Regions from separate parts of the Paenarthrobacter sp. NPDC057981 genome, predicted to be linked through region 1. Evidence: riboswitches for the same ligand, from Rfam matches in the RefSeq annotation. Region 1 holds a riboswitch; each other region holds the start of a gene.
What was found. Region 1 has a riboswitch for S-adenosylmethionine ahead of ACFVSI_RS15965 (homoserine O-acetyltransferase). Riboswitches for the same ligand answer to the same signal wherever they lie in the genome.
Positions count from the first base shown of each region.

Region 2: another riboswitch for S-adenosylmethionine. It lies ahead of ACFVSI_RS04915 (LLM class flavin-dependent oxidoreductase); the one in region 1 lies ahead of ACFVSI_RS15965 (homoserine O-acetyltransferase).
Region 3: another riboswitch for S-adenosylmethionine. It lies ahead of ACFVSI_RS10140 (aminotransferase class V-fold PLP-dependent enzyme); the one in region 1 lies ahead of ACFVSI_RS15965 (homoserine O-acetyltransferase).
Region 4: another riboswitch for S-adenosylmethionine. It lies ahead of ACFVSI_RS16410 (NADH:flavin oxidoreductase/NADH oxidase); the one in region 1 lies ahead of ACFVSI_RS15965 (homoserine O-acetyltransferase).

Region 1 covers NZ_JBHVQI010000018.1:83,966-86,160, reverse strand. The annotation lists gene ACFVSI_RS15970 (hypothetical protein) at 1-31, shown strand, start outside; gene ACFVSI_RS15965 (homoserine O-acetyltransferase) at 78-1,199, opposite strand; SAM riboswitch class IV at 1,214-1,331, opposite strand; gene ACFVSI_RS15960 (bifunctional o-acetylhomoserine/o-acetylserine sulfhydrylase) at 1,503-2,195, opposite strand, start outside.
Region 2 covers NZ_JBHVQI010000003.1:46,867-49,061, reverse strand. The annotation lists gene ACFVSI_RS04920 (LLM class flavin-dependent oxidoreductase) at 1-708, opposite strand, end outside; SAM riboswitch class IV at 932-1,041, shown strand; gene ACFVSI_RS04915 (LLM class flavin-dependent oxidoreductase) at 1,078-2,169, shown strand.
Region 3 covers NZ_JBHVQI010000008.1:101,241-103,435, reverse strand. The annotation lists gene hisN (histidinol-phosphatase) at 1-519, shown strand, start outside; SAM riboswitch class IV at 691-804, shown strand; gene ACFVSI_RS10140 (aminotransferase class V-fold PLP-dependent enzyme) at 836-2,195, shown strand, end outside.
Region 4 covers NZ_JBHVQI010000020.1:657-2,851, forward strand. The annotation lists gene ACFVSI_RS16405 (3-oxoacid CoA-transferase subunit B) at 1-396, shown strand, start outside; SAM riboswitch class IV at 924-1,034, shown strand; gene ACFVSI_RS16410 (NADH:flavin oxidoreductase/NADH oxidase) at 1,074-2,195, shown strand.

The sequences.
Region 1 (2,195 bases):
GAAGCAGCGCCAGGAGATCATGAACGGCTGACCTCCTGGCGCACTGGACCTGCCGCAACCGAAACCACGGTGGATGCTCAGGAGAAGAAAGCCCCGCGAAGCTGCTCGGACAGCTGGCCGATTTCGGTGAGGAAGCCGTCGTGGCCGATCGGTGCGTCGATGGTGTGGACAGCAACATCACCCGGAAGCGCAGCCGCGAGTTCGTTGGACTGGGCCGGGAAATACAGCCTGTCCGTATTCACGGCAGCCACGAAGAAGTCGGCGGTGGCGCGGGAAAGAGCCTCCTGCAGCGTGCCCCGCCCACGGGTGACGTCATGGGACATCAGGGCTTCCGTAATGGCGATGTAGCTGTTGGCATCGAAGCGGCGGACAAGCTTTGTGCCTTGGTGGTCAAGGTAGCTCTCCACTTGGTAGCGTCCGCGCTCCCCCAGCACCGCAGCGGCGAGCGGGCTCTCCTGGCGCTGGGCCTCCCTGCCGAAGCGCAAATCCAGTTCCAGCGCGGAACGGTAGGTGATGTGGGCGATCCTGCGCGCCAGGGCCAGTCCATGCTCCGGTGCCTGGCCGTCGTAGTAATCACCGTTGTTGAAGTGTGGATCCTGTCGGATGGCAAGGGTTTGGGCCTGGGCGAACGCGATCTGTTCGGCAGTGCTGTAAGCCCCGACCGAGATGACCGCACACCGGTTGACCCGTTCCGGGAAAGTGACGGCCCATTCAAGCGCCCTGGCCCCTCCCATGGACCCACCCAGGACAGCGTGCCAGGCGTCGATCCCCAGGAGGTCCGTGAGCCGGGCTTCGGCCACAGTGCTGTCCCGCAGCGTGATCAGCGGGAAGCGGGAACCCCACGGCCTCCCATCGGGCGCCTTCGAGGACGGGCCGGTGCTGCCGTAGCATCCGCCCACAATGTTGATGGAAACCACGAAGTACCGGTTGGTGTCGATGGTGGCACCAGGCCCGACGAGTTGCTCCCACCACCCTTCCTCCTCGGTGGCCCCGCGGGCAACGTGAGTGCTGCCGGTCAAAGCGTGCTGGATGAGCACAGCGTTTGAGCGATCCGCGTTGAGCTGGCCCCACGTCTCGTACGCCAGCACGACGTCGGGCAGATAGCCGCCGGCTTCCAGGGCCAGTGGTCCTACGCCCGCGTACTTGACTGTTCCGTCGGCTTCACCGGATTTGGGAAGGGCTGTAGCAGTGATGGTCATTCCTTTGATACCTAACCTCGCGCTTGCCTGTCGCCTTGCGTGCGAACAGGCCAGGTCCTCACCCGGGGCACCCCACCGCGGAAGGAGGGTTGCCGGCCAGCAAGCCGGGGCTATCTGCTGGCACTCATGACCTAATACGTAGAGTCTAGGAAAAACTCCACTGTTCTGGCGAAGAATGTGACATCAGTGTGACGTTGGGTGCCGTTTTGATTCACCAAACAGCACCCGGGACTGCCGTCCGGCGAATAATCGTCGATCCGGACGGCAGTGCCGATGTATCAGCCCGTCGTGGAGGACGCCGGCTCAGGCGCCCTTGGCCGCCCGGAAGCCAGCTTCGAGGTCGGCGATGATGTCGTCGACGTGCTCAATGCCAACGGACAGGCGGACCAAGCCCGGGTTGACGCCCGCCACGAGCTGCTGTTCCGGAGTCAGCTGGCTGTGCGTGGTCGACGCCGGGTGGATGACAAGGGAGCGGACGTCACCAATGTTGGCGACGTGGGAGTGCAGCTCCAGCCCGTCCACGAACCGTTTGCCGGCTTCGACGCCACCTTTGATGTTGAACGCGACGATTGCACCCGTGCCCTGGGGTCCGTACTTTTGTCCGCGTTCGTACCAAGGGCTGGACGGCAGACCAGCGTAGGCGACCGATTCGACGTCGTCGTGGGCTTCCAGCCACTGAGCAACTTTGGTGGCGTTGGACACATGGCGTTCCACGCGAAGGCTCAAGGTCTCCAGGCCTTGGGCGATGAGGAAGGCGTTGAATGGTGCGACGGCGGATCCGAGGTCGCGGAGCAACTGGACGCGGGCCTTGAGGATGTAGGAGAGGTTGGCGCCCAGAGCCCCGTCCTTGCCAAGGTCGCGGGCGTAGACCAGTCCGTTGTAGCTGGGGTCCGGCGTGTTGAAGCCTGGGAAGCGCTCCGGATCCTTACCGAAGTCGAAGTTGCCGGAATCCACGATCACCCCCGCAATGGCTGACCCATGTCCACCCAGGTACTT
Region 2 (2,195 bases), on a different contig from region 1:
GTTGGCTCCGAACGGCAGGCCCAGCTTGCCCGCGAGCCTGGCACTGGGGCCGGCCGTGGACCCGTGGATCCAGAACTGCGGAGACTGGCCCAGGGCGGGAGTGGCCGTGACTTCCTCACCGTGTTTGGTGCGGTATTCCCCGGTGAAGAAGCCGATGATGTCCTGGACGTCGTTCTCGAAGTTGTCTGTGTCGCCCGGGAACCGACCCAGGAGTTCGCTTTGCAGGCGGAACTTGCGGGGAAGGACTGCGCCGAAAATTGGGCGGGCGGCGGGGACGACGAGACCGTCCACTACGCGCTCCGCCGACTGGTCCGCAGCGGGAGCCGGCTGGCCCGGCGCCGGTTCGCTCGGAGACTTGGGCGGGCCGGAACGGCCAAAACCCAGGTCCAGGCGGTCCGGGAACACCGACGCCAGGGTCCCGATGCTCTCCGCGATCTGCAACGGCCGGTAGTTGCCCAAAAGCGTGGCCGCCGTACCTACCCTGATCGTCTTTGTTGCCGCAGCCACGAGCCCGGCCAGCACATGCGGCGCGGAACCGGCGACGCCGTCATTGAGGTGGTGCTCGGCCAGCCAGTAGCGGGAGTATCCCGCGGCTTCGGCTGCGACGGACAGGGCAACGGTGCTGCGCAGGGCGTCGCCGGAGCTCTGGTTGGCTGACACCGGGCTGAGGTCAAGAACTGACAAGGGGATAACGGAAGGCTTCGGCATGTCACGACACTACGGAGCGGAAGGGGCGCACCAAAGCCCGTTTGTCACCCGGCTCAACTGGACTCAACGCGGCTCAACCCGGCGCAATGGAAGGTCATACGGGCCCGCAGATCCACCGAAAAATGACGAACTTGGCAGCCGCTTGACGCGCTGTTTCCCGCGTTGACGCTTCAAGTCAGGGGCGTTTGTACATTCCTTGGAGCTGCTCCTAGATTCAATTCCAGGTCAAGAGTCAGCGCGCCAAGGACCGGCTCGCGCTGCGGCAACCCTCAGGCATTAAGTGGCGGGGTGCTCCGGAAACAGACCTGGCCGCGACTGCGGCAAGTGAATGTCAACCCGGCCGCGCTGCGGCCTGTGAAAGAGAGAAACATGCCTTCCAAACCTGATTTCCGTTCGCGTGTTGTTGCTTTGGAGCTCGACGGCGATGGAGCCCACCCGGCTGCGTGGCGAAAGGCCCTCCATGATCCGCAGGCACTGTTGGGGGGCCAGCGGATCCGTGAGACTGTCCAGGCAGCAGACATCGCGGGTTTCCATCTGGCAACGTTCAAGGACAGCCGTGTGGTGGATGACGGCACCTCCGGGGTTCCTACCCGTATCGACGCCGTCCAACGCGCAGCTTTCGCCGCACCGATCACCCGCTCCCTGGGGCTGGTTCCGGAAGTGGGAACGCTCTTCACCGAGCCGTTCCACGTCGCCACCCAGCTCGCCAGCCTGGACTACTCTTCCCAGGGACGCGCCGGCTGGTTGGTAAATGCGGACAATTTCGTGGAGGAGGCCCGTTCCGTGGGTCGCGCGCCGCTGTCCCGGGAAGAAACAGCAAGCGAGGCAGCGGACGTGGTCCAGGCCAACCGCAGGCTCTGGGACTCCTGGGAGGACGACGCCGTCATCCGCGACGTTGCCACAGGCCGCTACCTGGACCGCGACAAACTGCACTACGCCAACTTCGAAGGGGAGCGGTTCTCCGTAAAGGGTCCGTCCATCATCCCGCGCCCGCTTCAGGGCCAGCTGGTGGTGTTCGCCCCCACGGAACTGATTCCCGCCGTCGAAGCCGACGTAGCCTTGGTCTCCGCGGACTCCTCCGACGAGCTCGCGCAGGCAGCCCAGGCGGCAACAGCCTCAGGGGCGCAGCGGACGTTGGTCGAGCTCGACGTCGTGCTGGACGCCCGCGGGCAAAGGGCCGCCGAGCGGCTGGCCGAGTTGGATGCCCACGAGCAATGGGTGGGCGGCGCACGCTACGTGGGAGATGCCCGGGGGCTCGTGGAACTCCTCACCGCCCTCTTCGCAGCCACGGACGGCGTTCGCCTGAGGCCGGCCGTCCTCGACATCGATCTGCCGGAACTGGCGTACAAGGTGTTGCCTGGACTGCACGAGTCAGGGCTTGTGACGCCCCCAACGCCGGGCACCACGCTGCGCGAGACCCTCCACCTTCCACGCCCAGTCAACCGCTACGCCGCGGCCTGAAACGCCCGCCAAGAAGCCAGAGAGAG
Region 3 (2,195 bases), on a different contig from region 1:
TGGGCAACGCTGATTGCGCTGGTGGACGAAGGCGAACCCGTTGTAGGCGTGGTCAGCGCTCCCGCCCTGGGCAAGCGCTGGTGGGCAGCCAAGGACATGGGCGCCTACATGGGCCGGTCCCTGGCATCGGCAACCCGCCTGAAGGTCTCCAACGTTTCCCGCCTCGCCGATGCCTCCATGTCCTACTCCAGCCTCTCCGGCTGGAAAGAACGTGGAAACCTGGACGAGTTCCTGGGGCTCTCCGAGGACCTCTGGCGCACCCGCGCCTATGGTGACTTCTGGTCCTATTGCATGGTGGCCGAAGGAGCTGTGGACATCGCCTGCGAGCCCGAATTGAATCTTTACGACATGGCCGCTCTTGTTCCCATCGTCACCGAGGCCGGGGGACGCTTTACCTCCCTTGAAGGGGAAGACGGCCCGTTCGGCGGCAACGCCCTTGCCACAAACTCCATTCTGCATTCAGAAGTCCTGAAGCGACTCAACCCCGGATTGGACGACCTCCTTCAGCCTCCGGCCTGACTCCTGCCACCTTTGCGTGTATCGAATATTCGACGGCGGTTGCCCCGGTTTTGGGGCAGCCGCCGCTTTTTATTCGCAGGAACCCACGATTTTCAATCCCACGTAACAAACGGCTTAACAAAACTCCGAGGCTTTGGACCCTTCCACGGACGTGCCTTAGCCTTTTTTACAGGTCACGAGTGCCAGCGCTAAACCCCGGTTAGCTGGCCGGCAACCCTCCATTCGCGGTGGGGTGCCCCGGGTGACGACCCGGCCGGTCCGGAACGGATGCGGCAAGCGCGGATCCCCTGAGGGGGTCCCTCTTGAGTGAGGTCCCATGAGCACTGCCACGTTCAACTCAAACATCATTTCTTCCTTCATCGACGAGTCCCCCACTGCTGCCGCAGCCCGTCCGCTCGCCGCCGTCACCGGCGCGGAACTGCAGGCTCCCTTGATCCAAGGTGGCCACGTCCGCTACGCCAACCTTGACTATGGTGCGTCGGCTCCGGCACTGACGATTGTTTCCGCCTACCTCAACGAGGTCCTGCCCTACTACGCGAGCGTTCACCGCGGGGCTGGATTCGCTTCGCAAATCAGCACGTCGGTCTACGAAAACTCACGGAACATCGTCCGTGAGTTCGTCGGTGGACGTGACGATGACTCCGTGATCTTCACCCGGAACACCACGGACTCGCTGAATCTGTTGGCTGGCTGCCTGCCCCACGTCAATGGCCAGTTCGCTGGCGAGGTCCTGTACTTGGACATTGAGCATCACGCGAACCTCCTGCCCTGGCAGGGAGTCCCGCACCGCAGCGTCGTTGCGGAGTCCACCCTGGCCGGCACCGTAGACAAGATTGAAGCCGAACTGGCCCAGGGCGGTATCAGCCTGCTCGCAGTAACCGGTGCCTCGAACGTCACCGGTGAGATCCTGCCGATTGCCCGGCTGGCCTCCCTGGCGCACCAGTACGGTGCGAGGATCGTCGTGGATGCTGCCCAGTTGGCCCCACACCGCCGCGTCAACATCGCTGAGGCGGACGTGGACTACATCGTGTTCTCCGGACATAAGCTCTACGCGCCGTTCGGTGCAGGAGTCGTTGTTGGTCGCCCGGACTGGCTCGACGCCGGCGTCCCGCACCTGGCAGGTGGCGGCGCTGTCCGTGAGGCCCGCCTGGATTCGGTCAGCTGGGCCACGGGTCCGGCCCGGCACGAAGGCGGCTCCCCCAACGTTCTCGGAGCTGCGACGCTCGCCCGAGCCACCCAGGTCCTCGCTGGCTTGGACGAGGACGCCTGGCACGCTCACGAAGCCGGCATCCGCAGCTACCTCGTTGAGGGCCTGGAAGCCATCGACGGCGTAACGGTCCACCGGATCTTCAGCGACTCCGAGGACACCATCGGCGTGGTCAACTTCTCCGTCGAAGGATTCGACGCAGGGCTGGTCGCCGCGTATCTGGCCGCCGAGCACGGAGTAGGCCTCCGCGATGGCCGTTTCTGCGCGCACCCTTTGCTCAAGCGCCTGGGTCTGCCGTCGGGATCCCTGCGGGCAAGCTTCGGAGTCGGCTCCCGGTTGGAGGACGCCACCAGGTTGCTCGCCGGCATCCAGGAACTCAAGCGCAACGGCTTGGGCTGGGACTACGTTGTTGACGAAGGGCGCTGGGTTCCCGCCAACGACCACCGCAGTTACCCCGAGTGGGCGCCCA
Region 4 (2,195 bases), on a different contig from region 1:
TCCTACTTCCACCACGCCGACTCGTTCGCGATCATGCGCGGCGGGCACCTGGACATCTGCGTCCTCGGTGCGTTCCAGGTCTCCGCCACCGGTGACCTCGCGAACTGGCACACCGGCGCACCCGACGCGATTCCCGCCGTCGGAGGCGCCATGGACCTGGCCACCGGCGCGAAGGACGTGTTCGTGATGATGACCCTGCTGACCCGTGACGGCGCCTCAAAGCTGGTGGAACACTGCACCTACCCGCTGACCGGCGTCGGCTGCGTCACCCGCGTGTACACCGACAAAGCCGTGTTCCTCACCGGCCCCGAAGGCGTCACCGTCCGCGAAACGTTTGGCTGCACCTTCGAGGAGATCCAGGAACTCGTACCGCTGCCCCTCAAAAAGGCAGAGTAGGCCTCACAATGAGGTCCCTCCCGTTGTGAGGCCCGCTCTGCGCGTTATTTCCCCGGGAGAGCCCGCAGAGTAGGCCTCGCAATGAGGTCCCTCCCGTTGTGAGGCCCGTTCTGCGTCCCCACCGCCTCCCTAACCTCGCAAGCTCGGTCAGGGAACCCGGGCGGCGTGGGCCCAGTCATGGGAGAGCCCGCAGAGTAGGCCTCACAATGAGGTCCCTCCCGTTGTGAGGCCCGTTCTGCGCGTTATTTCCCCGGGAGAGCCCGCAGAGTAGGCCTCGCAATGAGGTCCCTCCCGTTGTGAGGCCCGCTCTGCGTCCCCACCGCCTCCCTAACCTCGCAAGCTCGGTCAGGGAACCCGGGCGGCGTGGGCCCTGTCATGGAAGAGCCCGCAGAGTAGGCCTCGCAACGGAGGATTCAACGACGCATCGTTACGCAATGCGCCCTCCTTTGACGCGCCGTTTCGCCCGGTAACGCCGCAAGACAACCCGTTTGTCCGCACGCAATGTACCGCCCTAGATTCGAGCCATAGGTCAAGAGTCAGCACACCAAGGACCGGCTCGTGCTGCGGCAACCCTCAGGCATTGAAGTGGCGGGGTGCTCCGGAAACAGACCTGGCCGCGCCTGCGGCAAGCGAATGTCGAGCCGGCTGTCTGCGGCCCCTGAAGCGGGAGGAACCGCGTGAGCGCGCCGCAAACAGCAGGAGAACCAGCAGCAGAACCAACCAACGTCAGCCTTTTCCAGCCCATCACCCTGGGCTCCCGCACGTTCAGGAACAGGCTTTGGCTTTCCCCGATGTGCCAGTACTCCGCGGAAGATGGCGTACCCGGCCAGTGGCATGTCGTTCATCTCGGCGCCAGGGCAAAGGGCGGTTTCGGCCTGATCTTCGCCGAAGCTACGGCGATCTCCCCTGAGGCTCGGATCTCGTTGGGCGATACCGGCCTCTGGAATGACTCCCAGGAGCAGGCCTGGCAGGACATTGTCGATTTCGTCCATGAACGCGGCGCCAGGATCGGCATCCAACTTTCCCACGCCGGCCGGAAAGCCTCCCTGCGCACTCCATGGCATACCGAACCCGGCGCCCTTCCGATCGAGGACGGCGGCTGGACTCCGCTCTCTGCCTCGCCCATAGCCTTCCCTGGGTCAACCGAGCCAACGCAGGCTACAGGCGCGCAACTGCAAAGAATCGTTGAAGATTTCGCCGCCAGTGCCGTGCGCGCCCGTGGTGCCGGGTTCGACGTCGTCGAAATCCAGGCCGGGCACGGCTTCCTCCTGCACTCCTTCCTCTCGCCGCTCTCCAACGAGCGCACGGACCACTACGGCGGTTCGCTCCCGAACCGGGCACGGCTGCTCCTGGACGTAGTGGACGCGGTGAAAGAGGTCCTGGGCGCCACGGGTCCGTCGTTGTTCGTCCGGCTCTCCGCCACGGATTGGCTGGAGCACGGCCTGACCGTCCATGACAGCGCCGAGATCAGCCAATGGTTGCGGGAGCGCGGCGTGGATCTGGTGGATGTTTCCAGCGGTGGGCTCCTTCCCGCCGAGATTCCATTGGGTTCCGGATATCAGGTCCCGCTCGCCCAGCACCTGCGCGCCAAAGCGGAAGTACCGGTCGCCGCCGTCGGACTCATCACGTCGCCGCAGGAAGCGGAAGAAATCGTCGCCTCGGGAACTGCCGACGCGGTTTTCGTCGGACGGGCGGGGCTGGCGGACCCCAGTTTTGGGCTGCGGGCCGCGCACGAACTCGGGCACCAAGCGGCAGAGCAGCTCTGGCAGAAGCAGTACGTACGCGCGATCTGGAAGTAG